DNA from 4 places in the Paenibacillus sp. WG02 genome. Region 4 is predicted to be linked to each of the others. Evidence: riboswitches for the same ligand, from Rfam matches in the RefSeq annotation. Region 4 holds a riboswitch; each other region holds the start of a gene.
The links. Region 4 has a riboswitch for cyclic di-GMP ahead of ACBP55_RS02830 (S-layer homology domain-containing protein). Riboswitches for the same ligand answer to the same signal wherever they lie in the genome.
Positions count from the first base shown of each region.

Region 1: linked by a shared signal. The riboswitch ahead of ACBP55_RS28475 (hypothetical protein) and the one ahead of ACBP55_RS02830 (S-layer homology domain-containing protein) in region 4 are both predicted to bind cyclic di-GMP.
Region 2: linked by a shared signal. The riboswitch ahead of ACBP55_RS16320 (putative motility protein) and the one ahead of ACBP55_RS02830 (S-layer homology domain-containing protein) in region 4 are both predicted to bind cyclic di-GMP.
Region 3: linked by a shared signal. The riboswitch ahead of ACBP55_RS24540 (pyridoxal phosphate-dependent decarboxylase family protein) and the one ahead of ACBP55_RS02830 (S-layer homology domain-containing protein) in region 4 are both predicted to bind cyclic di-GMP.

Region 1 covers NZ_AP036016.1:6,283,636-6,287,356, forward strand. Annotated here, with positions in the region: gene gloA2 (SMU1112c/YaeR family gloxylase I-like metalloprotein) at 1-80, opposite strand, end outside; gene ACBP55_RS28470 (exopolyphosphatase) at 157-1,071, opposite strand; gene ACBP55_RS28475 (hypothetical protein) at 1,208-1,513, opposite strand; cyclic di-GMP riboswitch class I at 1,616-1,710, opposite strand; gene ACBP55_RS28480 (MDR family MFS transporter) at 1,822-3,045, opposite strand; gene ACBP55_RS28485 (hypothetical protein) at 3,445-3,639, shown strand.
Region 2 covers NZ_AP036016.1:3,687,970-3,691,690, forward strand. Annotated here, with positions in the region: gene carB (carbamoyl-phosphate synthase large subunit) at 1-509, shown strand, start outside; gene pyrF (orotidine-5'-phosphate decarboxylase) at 605-1,297, shown strand; gene pyrE (orotate phosphoribosyltransferase) at 1,335-1,976, shown strand; cyclic di-GMP riboswitch class I at 2,064-2,150, shown strand; gene ACBP55_RS16320 (putative motility protein) at 2,171-2,374, shown strand; gene ACBP55_RS16325 (LysR family transcriptional regulator) at 2,935-3,721, opposite strand, start outside.
Region 3 covers NZ_AP036016.1:5,343,103-5,346,823, reverse strand. Annotated here, with positions in the region: gene ACBP55_RS24545 (ABC transporter ATP-binding protein) at 1-1,221, shown strand, start outside; cyclic di-GMP riboswitch class I at 1,570-1,655, shown strand; gene ACBP55_RS24540 (pyridoxal phosphate-dependent decarboxylase family protein) at 1,750-3,420, shown strand; gene ACBP55_RS24535 (methyl-accepting chemotaxis protein) at 3,427-3,721, shown strand, end outside.
Region 4 covers NZ_AP036016.1:620,846-624,566, reverse strand. Annotated here, with positions in the region: gene ACBP55_RS02830 (S-layer homology domain-containing protein) at 1-2,219, opposite strand, end outside; cyclic di-GMP riboswitch class I at 2,237-2,331, opposite strand; cyclic di-GMP riboswitch class I at 2,450-2,544, opposite strand; gene ACBP55_RS02825 (hypothetical protein) at 3,091-3,721, opposite strand, start outside.

The DNA.
Region 1 (3,721 bases), 2.8 Mb from region 4:
AGTAAATCGACATAGAAGTGTTTCGATCGCTCATAATTTGAGCTAATGATTGCCACATGATGAATTTGTGCTAACTCCACTCCATTCCCCCCTGTCCCCATTTAGTGAAAAACCGCATTCCGGGAACTCCCCATCCTGCGGTCCGTTGCATTCATTTTATCCGTCTGTTCTCATCGTTTCAACAATTTTCTTCAAAACTTCCTCAGCCTGCACATAGTCAACTTGGCAAGTACCAGCTGCATGATGACCGCCTCCGCCATTTTGGAGCATCAAGTTACCAATATTCGTTTTCGACGTACGATTCACAATACTGTGACCACAAGCAAAGACGCAGTTTTGTTTATTTCGGCCATCGACGACCCAAATTGAGATATTTTGCTCCGGATACAGCGCATACACCATGAACCGGTTCCCTGGATAGATGGTCTCCACATCACGAAGGTCTGTAATAATAACATTGCCTTCCGTCCGCGTATAGGTTTGAAGCATATCACGATATAAGGCATCTAATTCAAAATAACGCGCCACACGCTCTTTCACATCCGGCAATTCCATGATCTCATGAACGGACATCGTTGCACAGTGCTCCACAAGCTCTTCCATCAATTGATAATTACTGATCCGATAATCGCGATAGCGCCCTAAGCCCGTTCTAGCATCCATGATAAAAGATAATAGGTCCCATCCGCTCGGATTCAAAATATCTTCTTTACTGAATTGTGCCGAATCCGCTTTATCCACCCCGCGCATAATATCATCGATATCGCCGAACGTCTCCCATCCTCCATAGTAATCATAAACAACACGTGCCGCACTTGGCGCGATTCGGGTCTCCCCTTTGAATTCAACCTTCTCACCCATCCGTTCAAGTTCACTGGAATGATGATCGAACCACAAGCCACAGCCCGCTACATAAGGGACATTGGCCAAAATATCGTTTTCCGAAACCTCAATCAAACCGTCCTGCATATCTTTGGGATGGACGAATTTCATTTCATCCACCATGTTTAACTTTTTGAAAAGCATCGCACATACTAAACCGTCAAAATCCGAACGTGTGATTAATCTCATGCTATGTATCCCCCTAATAATAGTTCCTAAGCACTACTTAAATCTATGAATTCCATTATATCAGCACTTGTCAATTTGTGACAATGATTTTGTCTTTACATTTTCCTTACAGCTAGAAACAAAAAAAACAGTACACCTAGATAGGCTGTACTGTTCTTAACTTGGATGATAAACATTGATAAAGCCTTGTCAAAAATGCTTCAATTTGCGGCATCGGCGGCATTTTTACAGATAGCTTAACTTCGCCCTTCCAGTAGAAAATCAAGATGCTATTGTTTCTCCCGTGAAACATTTCTACATCCCAACAAGCTTCATTTAACGCGTATTCTTCCCGATTAATCATGAGTTTTGGTCCATCCGTGGAAGGCACCAAACGGGCAACATGATTACCACATAGCGAAGTCACTTTTTGTTCTTCTTGTAGTATTCCTTCAGATTGCATGCTGCTGGATCCTCCTTTTATTTTTACGTAAATTTGTTATGACAGAGAAAAACCCCACCATAGTGAACCGATCGGAGGGGTTCTGATGTTGATACCCAATCGTTCGGCGGCTGGCTGGCTGCGAGTCCGGTTTGCAGGACAAGGAAGCCCCTTTAGCTTTGCGTCACTGGCTTTCGCCAGCTTTGCCTTTGTCGAGATGTCTGACTAAATGCCTGAAGAGCTACGAGCAATAAATATCTACACTCTCAAGGATACGGGAACTCGTTTTGAAATCGAATAGTTCCTAAGAACTAATTTTGCAATATTTTTCAAAAATTTTCTTTTTTCGACGTATTATTCACTGATATTTGACGAATATTGCCTTTCCAGTAGAAAATGGATCCCGCAATCGTAAGAACGGCCATAAGAACATACAACGTATTTCCACCAAAAGAAACGAGCAAGAACCCACCTACCCAAGGTCCAATAAAGTGGCCTATGTTTGTTAATGTTTGAGCGCCAAAATATGTGCCACGCATATGCTCGGGAGCTAATTTGTCAATCAACATATTAGCAGCGGGGTAATTTAGAATCTCGCCAAGGGTGAAAATACCCATCGAAATAATAAGCCATACCAACGAGTGGGAAAAGGCAAAGCCAACATCCCCTAACGCAAACATTAGGTTGCCAACAATAATGGCAGTAAGTGGCGTGTACTTTTCGGCCCAACGAGTAAGTGGAATCTGCATGGCAATAACCACTATGGCATTCACACTCATTAAGATCGCAAACATTTTCACACCATCTACAAAGTTGCGCTCCAAATATTGCGAAAGTGTCACCATCACCTGGGAGTAACCGATTGCTCCAATAATACCGCCAAGGATGTACAAGCGAAAAGTCATATCACTTCGAATCACTCGCAAAGCAGAACCAAAGGTAACCGAAGATTTCTTCTCACCCTCGATTTTCTTGATGCCAAAAGCGATGAGCAGTGCGTAAAGTGTGACCGCATAAATAAAATAAATGGTTCCAGTAATGAGAAAAGGCAGCGCACCATTCATCGTAGCGAAAAAAGCACCCAAAAGTGGTCCCACAGCAACACCAACATTGATAGCCATATACCGCATCGAAAATACTTTAAGTCTTTTCGCAGGTTCTGTAAGGTCTGCCATCAACGCCTGTGAAACGGGCTCATAAAAGGAGCGGCACAAGCCGTTCAGCATATTGAGCAGCATAAACAGGATGGGTAATTTAACCACGCCAAAGCCTAAGAACACGAACGCCCAGCCAAAAAGAGCAGCCAGCATGATAATGCGCCTTCCGAATCGGTCCGACAAGGTGCCCCCGATAAAACCGCCTACGGTCCCAGCCAAGGAACCCATACCGATGACAATTCCGATCATCACCGCACTCATCGACGTATGCCTAGATAAATAAATCGCGAGAAAAGGCAAGCTCATGGAGGACGCAGCCCTAGCCATTACGGTTCCAAGAATTAACGTATGTACAATGGGATGATAAGAACTTAGAAAACCACGTAACCGATTCATTTGAAAGGACTCCTATCGCTGCTTAATTTACCGTAGGTCAAAGAAATCGACACCGAATTTCAATTATACACGAAAAATGACGATATGTGTCTCCAATTTATTCTAATTTTCGAAACTGTGGAGATTGGGCGTTCGGGTTCGTGGCAGGATGGTTGGGGTTGGGGTTGATTCGCGACAAGCATTGATGCAAAAAGTACATCAAAATTTGTTAAAAGTGACACTTTGGGCGAGTAATCATGCATTTTGTACATCAAATTCAGACTGAATCTGGCTTTTGAGCCTGAATCGGTTAATTTTGATGTAGTTTTTGCAGCTTCTGCCTAGCGAAGGGGTAGTTTTAGCAGAAATACCTGCACTTTTTGCATCAAGTTACAGACTGCGGGAGGCTAGAATGTCTTCTTGGGTAAGATGGTGGGGGCCGGCGTAAGAGATATCACCATTTGTGGAAACTGGCGGGGATCAACTACTGAAAGGTGGCAAGCCTCAGCCTCCTTCTGCCGCCAAAAGAAGCAATATGACCGGCAAGGCGATCAGCCTGTTCTGAAGATCGCGGGGAACGAGGAGCCTCTATTTCGGTTATTATATCGATATTGAGCCAATATGCGGAACGTGGAGACGCTATTTTGGTGTTTTTGAGGTTTTTATGCCACTGTGAAGTGAATTAGCGGATCCTCGT
Region 2 (3,721 bases), 3.1 Mb from region 4:
GCCGTGTTGATACAACTCTCGGACCTGAGATGAAATCGACAGGCGAGGTTATGGGTCGCGATATCAATTTTGCCAAAGCACTCTATAAAGGCTTAATCGGAGCGGGGATGAAAATTCCTGCAGCAGGATCTGTCGTAGTAACCGTAGCTGACAAAGATAAAGAAGAAGCGATTGAAATCTTAAAAGGCTTCTATCGTCTTGGATATAAAATTATTGCAACAGGCGGAACAGCATTGGCCATTGAACAAGCTGGTCTTCCAGTAACGACCGTAAACAAGCTGAGCGAAGGTTCGCCAAACATTCTGGATCTCATCCGCAGCGGTGATGCACAGTTCGTTGTGAACACGCTGACGAAAGGTAAAGAGCCAGAGCGTGACGGCTTCCGCATTCGTCGTGAAGCGGTAGAGAACGGTGTGGTTTGTATGACATCACTCGATACAGTAAGAGCGCTTGTTAATATGCTTGAAGCAATCAACTTCTCCTCGCGTGCAATGCCAATTCATGTCTAAGACTATGCTTACGAAGTCAGTTTTGCTAAAGCAAAACTCTAAGGAGAGTGACGAACTTGAGTATACTAACTCGCACAGATGTTACAGGACGCATTATGGTCGCTTTGGATTATGCGAACGCAGAAGGTGCTGAAGGGCTGCTAAAGCAGCTCGAAGGCATCCCTTGCTACGTGAAGGTGGGCATGCAGCTGTTCTATGCTGCGGGTCCAAGCTTCGTCGCGAGCCTGAAGGATCGCGGCTACAAGGTGTTCCTTGATGTGAAGATGCATGACATTCCGAACACGGTCAAAGGCGGCGCGGAAAGCGTGACGCGCCTTGGGGTTGATGTGTTCAATGTCCATGCTGCCGGAGGCAAGCAGATGATGGAAGCCGCCTTGGAGGGGGTCGACAAGGGGCTAGCTGTTGGAGCTGCACGCCCGATCGTTATCGGCGTGACGCAATTGACCAGCACCAGCGTGCAGGTGCTGAATGATGAGATCGGCCTGACCGGTACGGTTGAGCAGGCCGTCATTCGCTATGCCCGCTTGGCGCATGCTGCGGGGCTTCAGGGTGTTGTCGCGTCACCGCTTGAGGTGACTGCGATTAAGGCGGCGTGCAGTGACGGTTTCGTCACCGTGACGCCAGGCATTCGCCCTGCGGGAGCCGACGTAGGCGACCAATCGCGCATCATGACGCCGGCTGAGGCGTTCGCGCAGGGGACGGACTACGTCGTGATTGGTCGACCGATCACAGGCGCAGCGGATCCAAGAGCAGCGATTGAAGCGATTATCGATTCAATCGTGGAATAAGCTTTTGTCTAACTACGGAAGGAACGGTGGTAGGAACATGAGTCAACTCGAAGCAATCGCGCAGCATATTGCAGCGTCGTTATTAGATATAGAAGCGGTAGCACTTCGACCGCAGCAGCCTTTTACATGGACATCTGGCCTCAAGTCGCCAATATATTGTGACAATCGTCTGACGATGTCACACCCAGCTATTCGCGAAGCGATCGCTGACGGCTTCGCAGCTTTGATCCAAGAGAAATTCCCTGATGCTGAGGTTGTTGCTGGTACGGCAACAGCGGGCATTCCTCATGCCGCTTGGGTAGCTCAGAAGCTAGGTCTCCCGATGATCTATATTCGCGATAAAGCCAAAGGGCATGGCAAAGAGAACCTGATTGAAGGCACTGTGAAACCAGGACAAAAGGTGATCGTGATTGAAGATCTTATCTCTACAGGCGGCAGTTCCTTGAAAGCAGCTATTGCTGTCAAAGAAGCTGGTGCTGTAGCGCTGGGCGTGTTGGCGATATTCTCCTATCAACTTGATAAAGCTACAGAAGCGTTCCAAACTGCGGATATGCCGCTGTACACACTTTCCAACTACGCTACACTGCTTGAAGTGGCTTTAGAGAAGGGTAAAATCAAACAAGAAGACATGGAATTGCTTCGTTCTTGGAGATCGAATCCTGCTGCATTTGGTGTGTAAGTTTGTATAACTTAAAATAATGCGAAGTTTGACGAATTGTGCAATATTATCCTATACTAGAAAAGTGCTGCTAGGTACTGCCTAACATCTGCGAAATGGCAAATGGCGCGAAAGCGACAGACGCAAAGCTATAGGGGCTACTCGGTTTACACCGTATGCTTGCCAGCTACCGAACGATGAGAGGAGGATTGCGCGTGAATATCAGCAACAGTATCATGACTGCGATTAGTGGCGGAGACGCTTTGAAGCAAGCCGTTGGCATTGAGCTTTTAAGCAAAGTAAGTGATATGCAAGCAGCTTCATCTAGTACATTAGTACAGGATTTTACGAAATCCCAACAGCTGGTTACCGCTTCAGCGACACCGCATTTGGGTGGCAATCTCGACATCCGCATATAAGTTCATACAGAAGAAGCTCTACCTTTACGTAAAGGAGAGCTTCTTTTTTTACTTATATTTTATATGTTTTGGGTTAGGGGGTAACAAAGCTTATTCCCTCCTGATGTTTGTAGAGCGGACGGGCCTAGATAGAGAAACTAGCATGTGAGAGACTGCATTCCGACTAGAAATTATCCCTTGCCCACCGAACTGTTGTACTTTGTGCAACAATCCGGCGGTTTCTTTGGACAATTTGGCTTTTTGTTGTACTGCGTACAACAATTTGGCGGGAATCGCTCAGAAATAGGCGTTTAAAGCTCAAATTGTTGCACGAAATACAACAATAGTAGGCTACTTCGGCGTAAGGAGGGTGTATTGTTGCACAAAATACAACTTGGACTATCGTGTACTTGGGGATTTTCAATTGGCGGGTTCCCAACATGTGGTGGATGCCCAACTGCCCTCACGAAAGCTGAATGACTCTAATATCGAATTTTGGAGTTATGAATAATAGTTATGAATCACAAAACTGCTGAAGAACTCTAAACGGCGGAATAATCCGTGTTTCTTATTCGCTCAGGTTATCCTTGGGTCAGTTGGTGAATGAATGTTTGCAAAGGCTGAGACATCCACTTTTTAGGGTGAAGCAGCAGCTGAAGGTCCAATTTTACGTCTGGATGTGAAAAAGGAAGATGAGCTAATTTCCCTTGTTCCAGTTCATCCTGTACGGCAATTTGGGGCAGCAGGGCGATGCCAAGCCCATTCATGACGCAGTGCTTAATGGTTTCTAAATTACCGAGCTCAAATCCAATCTGAAGAGGGATAGCATGATCTTTTAGCAACTTTTCAAACATGCCTCGATAAATGCAGCCCTCTTCTGTAACGATAAATTCGGTTTGCTGAAAATCGGTTAGTTGTATCTGTGTTCGTTTCGTTAGCGGATGCTCAAGAGGTGCCACCAAAACTAATGGTTCTTCCCTAACTTTTGTACAAGCAAGTGTGGTATCTGAAGGATAACGATCTAACAGGAGTCCAATGTCATAGTCCCCATCTCTGACTTTGGTTATGAGGGAAGCCTCACTGTCAGGGAAGAGCTGGATATTCAGTCCAGGGAATTGTTGCTTCAGCACATGTAAATAGGGTGGTAAATAATAAGCAGCGAGGGAGTTAATTGTCCCGATCGTCAGTGTTCCGCTGACTTCGCTTGTTATCATTTCTTTGGATTGATCATAGAGGTCAAGCATTTGCAAGACTAGCTTTAACAAGCTTTCACCCGGTGCTGTTAATCGAAACTGACGTCCGTATCTTTCGAAAAGGGGTACGCCATACTCTCGTTCCAGCTTCTGAATTTGCATCGTAATGCTCGAT
Region 3 (3,721 bases), 3.7 Mb from region 4:
AGATATATGCGCAAAACCTATCAGCTCTCAAGGACGCAGCTGTCTCAAATGGTTGCTTTTGCCGCTGAGAATTTATCTGGGATGCATCTTATTCAGGCTTTTCATCAAGAGAAGGAACAGATGAATCGCTTCACGGAGCGGAATCTTGGGTATTTTCGAGCTAATTTGAGAGAAGTTCGCACCAATGTGTTGTTTAATCGTTCTTTTGATATTTTGGGGAATTTATCGGTAGCCTTTATTACTTGGATTGGCGGTATGGCCGTTTTTGATAAAACGATTGAATTCGGTGTATTGTACGCTTTTATTACGTATATCCGGCAGTTTTTTCAACCGATTAATAGCATTACTCAGCAGTGGAATACTCTTCAATCTACGACTGTATCTGTCAATCGAATTTGGAATATCTTCTCCATTCAGCCGGAAGTAAAGGATAAGGAAGGCGTGCCGCCACTTTCGCTCAACGACGTTAAAGGGGACATTCATTTCAATCATGTACATTTTGGTTATTCGCAGGATACAGCTGTTATTGAGGATCTAGAGCTGCATATTGAGCCCGGCGAAATGATTGGCATAGTTGGAACGACCGGCGCGGGGAAAAGCTCGCTGATTAGTCTGCTTTGCCGCTTTTATGATGTGCAGGAGGGAAGTATCCGCATGGATGGCACGGATCTTCGAGATATCCCGCAAGCTGATCTACATCGAATGGTTGGACTTGTGCAGCAAGAACCGTACTTATACGCTGGCAGCATACTAGACAATGTTCGGATGTTCGATAAAACCATTGCACGTGAAGAAGTGATTGAGGCATGCCGGATGGTTGGGGCAGACAATCTCGTTTCACGAATGAAGGATGGTTATGAAACACGCATTTCCGAGAGAGGAAGCGGGCTTTCCGCAGGAGAGAGACAGCTGATCTCGTTCGCGCGAATTATCGTATTCAAGCCGAAAGTACTGATTCTTGATGAAGCTACAGCGAATTTGGATTCCCAAACGGAGCAGTTGATTCAATCCGCGCTGCAGGTTGTAGCCGAAGGAAGAACGACACTTGTCATCGCGCATCGCATCTCGACTATTATGCATGCCAACCGCATCATTGTGATGAGTCAGGGCAAGATTGTTGAAGAAGGGAACCACGCTCAATTACTTGCGCTTCGGGGCTATTACGAGCAATTATTTCTGCATTCACAGGGGAATATGGATGCTGCACAAACCATTTCATAGCATGAATCTGCAATTGAGAGTTGAAAATAAGCTTTGTCAGACTCCTTGTTAGGAAGTCGTGACGAAGCTTTTTTTTATTTGTGTGATAAAAGTCCCAGAAAGGTACTGCAAGATTCTAGCATTTATTGCTTAAATGGATGGGTATAAATGTCTCGAAGAGAGACAATTGATCCTATTTTACCAGGGGCCTTGGAAAATGTTAAAAAAGCAATTTAGTTACAATATAATAAATTAACAAACAATATTGGAAAATTGTGTTGTTTTATTTAATTTACTATACTATACTAATGTATAAAATTGTAAAGTTTTGCTGTCGATTAATGTCGAAGATGGGATTTTTCACCTACAACTTTATAATGGCAAACCTATTGAAAAATAGGGACGCAAAGCTAGAGGGACTACATCCAACAAGGATATGTCAGCCAGTTGCATTGTAGCAATTGGTGGAATAGGGCATTTATGCCTATGTTTCTCCTTTTTTTTTGTGAACATTTTCTTCAAGCAATTCTATCGATAGGAGAGAAATGAATGAGAGAGAAAAGACTAACGAATGTACAGCAATTATTCCCCAGTGAGGATGGAAACCAACAAACGCGTCAAATGGTTTTACGGCTCATTGAACAATTAGTAACGGGAGTCGATGATCTCAAAAACCCGGATGGCGTCAATCTCAAGGGCGAGAAAAACCGAACAGGAACTTTCTATAACAACCTTATTCGAAATAGCTCCATCCCTAATGGCAGTGTCCCTATGGAGGAAGTTAATACCGAGTTATTGAAATTGCTGCATGATCATCCTTATCATACGAAAAATTTCTTGACGAATATATTACCGATGGCGAGCATCCCGGGAATTATGGGCATGATTGCGGCGTTCTTGGTTAATGGCAACAATTTATGGGATGTATACGGCCCGGCCGGAGCTGAAGCAGAAGTAAGGGTAATCAGCATGATGTCCAAATTAATAGGCTATGATGCGTTGAAAAGCGGCGGGTATACGACGTGGGGCGGACAAGGAGCTGTCTTCTCAGGACTTCGGATAGCAATATCTAAATTCGTTCCGGACGCCTTGCAAAAAGGTGTTCCCGACAACTTGTATGCATTTTGTTCCGATGCCGCTCACTACAGCTTGTTTAAATCAATGGAGGCATCGGGCATAGGAAGCGATAGATTGATCAGAGTTCGCACGAATGCAGATAGTTCCATGGATGTGAATGATCTCCGATTTAAAATGGAAGAAGTGATTGCAAGAGGCGGAATCCCGATTTACATTGTAGCTACAACAGGTACGACGGATGCTATGGGGATTGACGATTTGGAACAAATTTATGCCGTGTCAGACAAGGCAGCAGTTCATCATGGTTTGCTTAGACCTCATATTCATGCAGACTCAGCTTTAGGTGGATTCTTTGCTTTCTTTAATGACTATGATTTCACTGCTAATCCACTCGAATTTAAGAAAGATGTCACTCAGGCTTTAATCTCTATTCAAAGCAAAATGAAGCATTTGCATTTGGCGGACTCGCTCTGCTTCGATTTTCAAAAGCTGGGTCAAACCCCTTACGTGACAAGCCTATTCCTGGTCAAGGATGCCGCCGATTTAAGACTCATGGATTTGCATCCAGATGAAACCCCTTATGTCGGACATCGGGGATACGGGCAGTATCATACCGGATATACGTTGGAGTGCTCGCGCATGGCTAGCTCCATTAGCATATACAGCGCTTTGCTTGCATTCGGCATTCAAGGGTATCAGCAATTACTAGCCCAGTTCGTTGAGGTTAATCTCGCTTTTAGGGAAGCGCTGCGCCAAGAAATTCCTCAAGCTGAGATCGTTAATAGCGATAACCCTGGCATAATAACACTTTTTCGAATATATCCAGAAGGCAGTCCTCATTTTCAGGAAGAAGTTTCGGGCAAATGCACACTTAAGGAAATTGAACGAAATAATAAATTTAATGAGCGTTTGTTCGAAATACTTGGGAATCATCGCGACCGGATATTTTTTGGCGATACCAAAAAGCATTTGCTTGTTCAAACGAAGGATGATAGTTCTGTTGCACTGTACGCGACAAAGATTTTTGTCATCTCCCCTTATACAGAGACCAAACATGTGCATGACATCGTTCAATATTTGAAGGAAACCGTAGCGCAAGTCTACGAGAAATATTCCGAAACATCGATTTTAAGCGGGAGGTAATTGAAAGTGGCAAAGCATGCTCCAACAAAAATTTTAAACTGGTTCAGAGGACAAATCGCGGTAAAAATGACGAGCAGTATCTTGTTGCTGTTGCTATTTGTATGCGCAGCTTTCTCCGTCTCCGGCTATTTGACCAGCAAAAGTTTAACAACGAAGCTTGAAGATCAATTCGTTCAAAGATTAACGACAAACATTGAAAATGTTTCGAAATATTTGACCTCTATTCCCGAACATGCTGATGAAATTACTGGCAAGGATAAACCGGCCTATACCAAAATTAAACAGCAGTTTGAGCAATTTA
Region 4 (3,721 bases):
ACCTGAGCGGTAGAGTTTCGAGCCCAAGTACTTATTGCATCTTTATCGTGGAAGGAGGCTATTTGGCTCTCATTAGCAGCATCAACAGATTTACCTGTAAATTTTAATGCTTTAGCGATCATAACAGCCATTTGTTCCCTTGTGATCTTGGCATTAGGACGGAATGTTCCATCCTCATACCCCTCGATTAGTCCCGCTTTAACCGCAGCACCGACAGTGCCTTGGTACCAGCTTGCGGAATCAACATCCTTAAATTGCATACTGGACTTAACTTCATTTAATCCTAAAGCACGAGTAAGTAATGTCGCGAACTCGGCACGGCTTATCAATTGTTCCGGGGAGAATGCATCAGCTGCAGTTCCTTCAACCAATTGCTTCGTTGCGAGAAACTCTACATCCTCTTTTGCCCAATATCCGCTTAAATCTTTGAAGGTTTGTTGCCCTTGAACCACGGTATAGAGGCTATTTGAATTTCGCTTTATCGTAACTTCTGTCTTACCGTTAATCGTTGTAAATATGGCCGGTACAAACATTAATTTACCGGTTGTTTCATCAAAGGTAACTGCTGTAGAACGATTTGCATTTAAAACTTGATGAACTGTTATGGTTCTAGTCACATATATGCTGCCAAAGTTGTTTATCTCTTGCTTCTTACCATTCGCCTCAGCAGTAATACTGAAGTCGACTAGGTCCGTTAACAAATTAACGTTCAGGCTTTTAGCTTTATTGTCTATTTGTTTAGCTTTACTCCCTGTAACTTTCTCGATTTGAATAGTTAGAACGACATCTTTCAATGAAGCCCCCAATTGAGTAGCTAGCAACGATAAATCAATTAATTTGATAGGCAAATTATAGCTTGCCGATTCATTCTTAATGGAAATAACTGCGGAAGAGTCTTTGAACGAATCTGCTAGTGTTCCAACTGGCAATTGAACCTGAGATATCGGATCCGATCCTTCGATTTCTAGACTTACTGTTTGTGCACCTTTGTCCTTGTCTTTTAGAAGACCTAACGCTTTTCCTAATTTGTCGGCATCAAGGACGACTTTCGTTACCTGCTTGCCTTCTGAATTGGAATCTTTAGTTACGGTCGCTGCTCTTTTATCAAGCTTTACGCCATTTGCAACTTCTGTTATCCCCGTATCTGGAGATGTATTCCCGCTTTCACTATTATCTCCATGTTCATTTCCGGGATTAGAATTTCCATTGTTAGGAGGGATTACTGAATCAGAACAGTTATCCATTGTGCCGTATGGCGATCCAGTACCATGATAATTTGGAGTACCCCCTGGAGTTCCATTTCCTAGATTGATCGGGTAAAAATTCATAACACTACTGCCAAGAAATAGATCGCCATTTCTTAGATATAAATTAGCCAGATAGTTCCCACTAGCCGGTAGCAGAAATTCATTACCTCCACTAGTGTTCGAAAGACTAAACTCATAGTTGTGGTTCTTAATCAGATTACTTGTAGTTTCAAAATAAAAGTAATAGTTACCTACGTATTTCAAACTACCTATACTCACAGATTCGTTGGTCGTAGTATCTTTTAATGCAAGATCAGAGATTGTGAATTGTGACTTATCGATTTGCGTGACAATGTTACTATTCCAAACACTATTATCATAAGGCATATATAATTCGACTCTATTATCCCCATCTAATAGAGGGGTAAACGAAACTAATTTAGCTCCGCTTGGCATGTAGGATCCAGCAGGAATTTCTGAGAAGTATTGGTGCCCCGGCGATCTGTAAGTTCCGCTTGTAAAACGGTCTGGGCTATAATAGGAAACTGTTGAATCGTTCCAAACACTTTTACTAAGCTCTGTAGTTTGGTTACATACATTCATAACGATTTGGCTAGGCGCTTTATTAGGATTTAAGTTCAAATCATACTTAACCACTTTCAACAAAACATTGTTATCGTCATAGGTGGTATCTACAACAGTTCCGTATGTACTATAGGTTACATTAGTAACTCCTTGAGGACTAGTAACTTGAATCGAAACCTTATTAGGGTCATGAATATATACCTGACCGCTTAGTTTCCCTGTAGTAGGGTTGTACGTGAACCAGATGGTTTGTGCAGCATAGGATATAAGCGGCATAAACAGGGTAGCAACCATAACAACAGCAATTGACAAGCTTAACTTTCGTAATGACATGAATCTTAACAAAACAGCATCTACTCCTTTTTCTGTAAGTAATTTATCTATCAAAAAATAACCAAGCTCCAATGAGCGACTCGGCTATCATCCCATGAGGTATAACTCATGGCTTAGACCCGTGGCTTTGCGTCTCCATTTTTCAATGGGTTTGCCTTTGTTCGTTATCGCTTGGTTACTAGGTAATTCGAAGCTTAAAATTTCTTCTTCAGACGCACTCTTCCTAAATAATGTAAATCAAGCACTTCCTTCCTTTCTTTTTAGACAATAAAAAACCAAGCCTCTAAGGTAACCCGGCTATCGTCCCATGAGGCGTGACTCATGGCTTAGACCCGTAGCTTTGCGTCTCTACCTTTCGATAGATTTGCCTTTGTTCGTTAATGCTTGGTTATTGGGTATATTCACTCATTATTACTAGTCGTATAGAACCAACTATTTTCCATACTATTCCATAAAACATCAAATTTCAACACATTTCTACAAAAAAGAGGAAATCCATATACAAAGTGTGTAATTTCACACAAAATAGACCAACCAAATGTTCCGGTTGACCCATAACGAAGATACCATTGATGAAAGCCATTACAGCACAACCCACATTAATTGGGTAGACCTTGGAAGTCTGTATTCCTATTAAACTGCCTCCTTACGTAACAACTTATAGGCCGAAGCAAGTAAACAGCTACCATTGGCACAATCCACCAGTATAACCCGTAAATAGTATGGAACCTATGCTTATCCTCGCTACACATAAAACAATTACATTCATGAATTCCACGAAAATATTAGGACTTTCATCTTATCACTCATACTCTCTGAGCGGTTATTTGTGTTGTTAGCGATATAGCGGCAGACAAAAAGAAAACCACTAGCGAGAGATTAGTCTCGTTTGTGGTCTCCTAGCTCTTTTGGCTAGATCGTATAGTTATTCTATTATACTTCCATTTAAGGCCTTATATGTTCTTAGACTTCCTTTCAGAGTATATGTTCTGCCCGACACGATTACACCCGTATTAAGTTGACTAAGTTCAAGCACTTGCTCATTCTTCATATTGGAGATTTGAAGTTCTTCCATTCTAGGAAATTGATGTTTCAGGTTTGAAATATCGACTTGGGCATTACAATCGATTAACCACAGACTTTTCAATTGCTTAAGTTCTCTGATTTCATTCAGTGTAACTTCATTAGAATTGCCGTTAACGATTAATGCTTCAATGTTTTGAAAGGATTGAAGTGTTCGCAAATCGAGTTTTTTACAACCTTCAATCACCATCCGAGTTATTCGACTGTTATCACCTGTAAACCATTCAAGGTTGCGACAACCCAAAACTCTCATGTTATTTAGTCTCTCAACTTGGGCGGTGTTTCCCAATTCCTTGAATTTGCCTTGCATGAGTCCAAGGGATTCCAGAGGGACCCGTTTCCACTTCGAAAAATCCAGATCCATACTACGGAATAGATCAAGAGAATTCAACGTTACGCATTCACCAATGGCGTCCAAATCATCCGGTCGAGCAAATTGAAGAGACATTCGCTTGATGGGGGCCTGGGATATT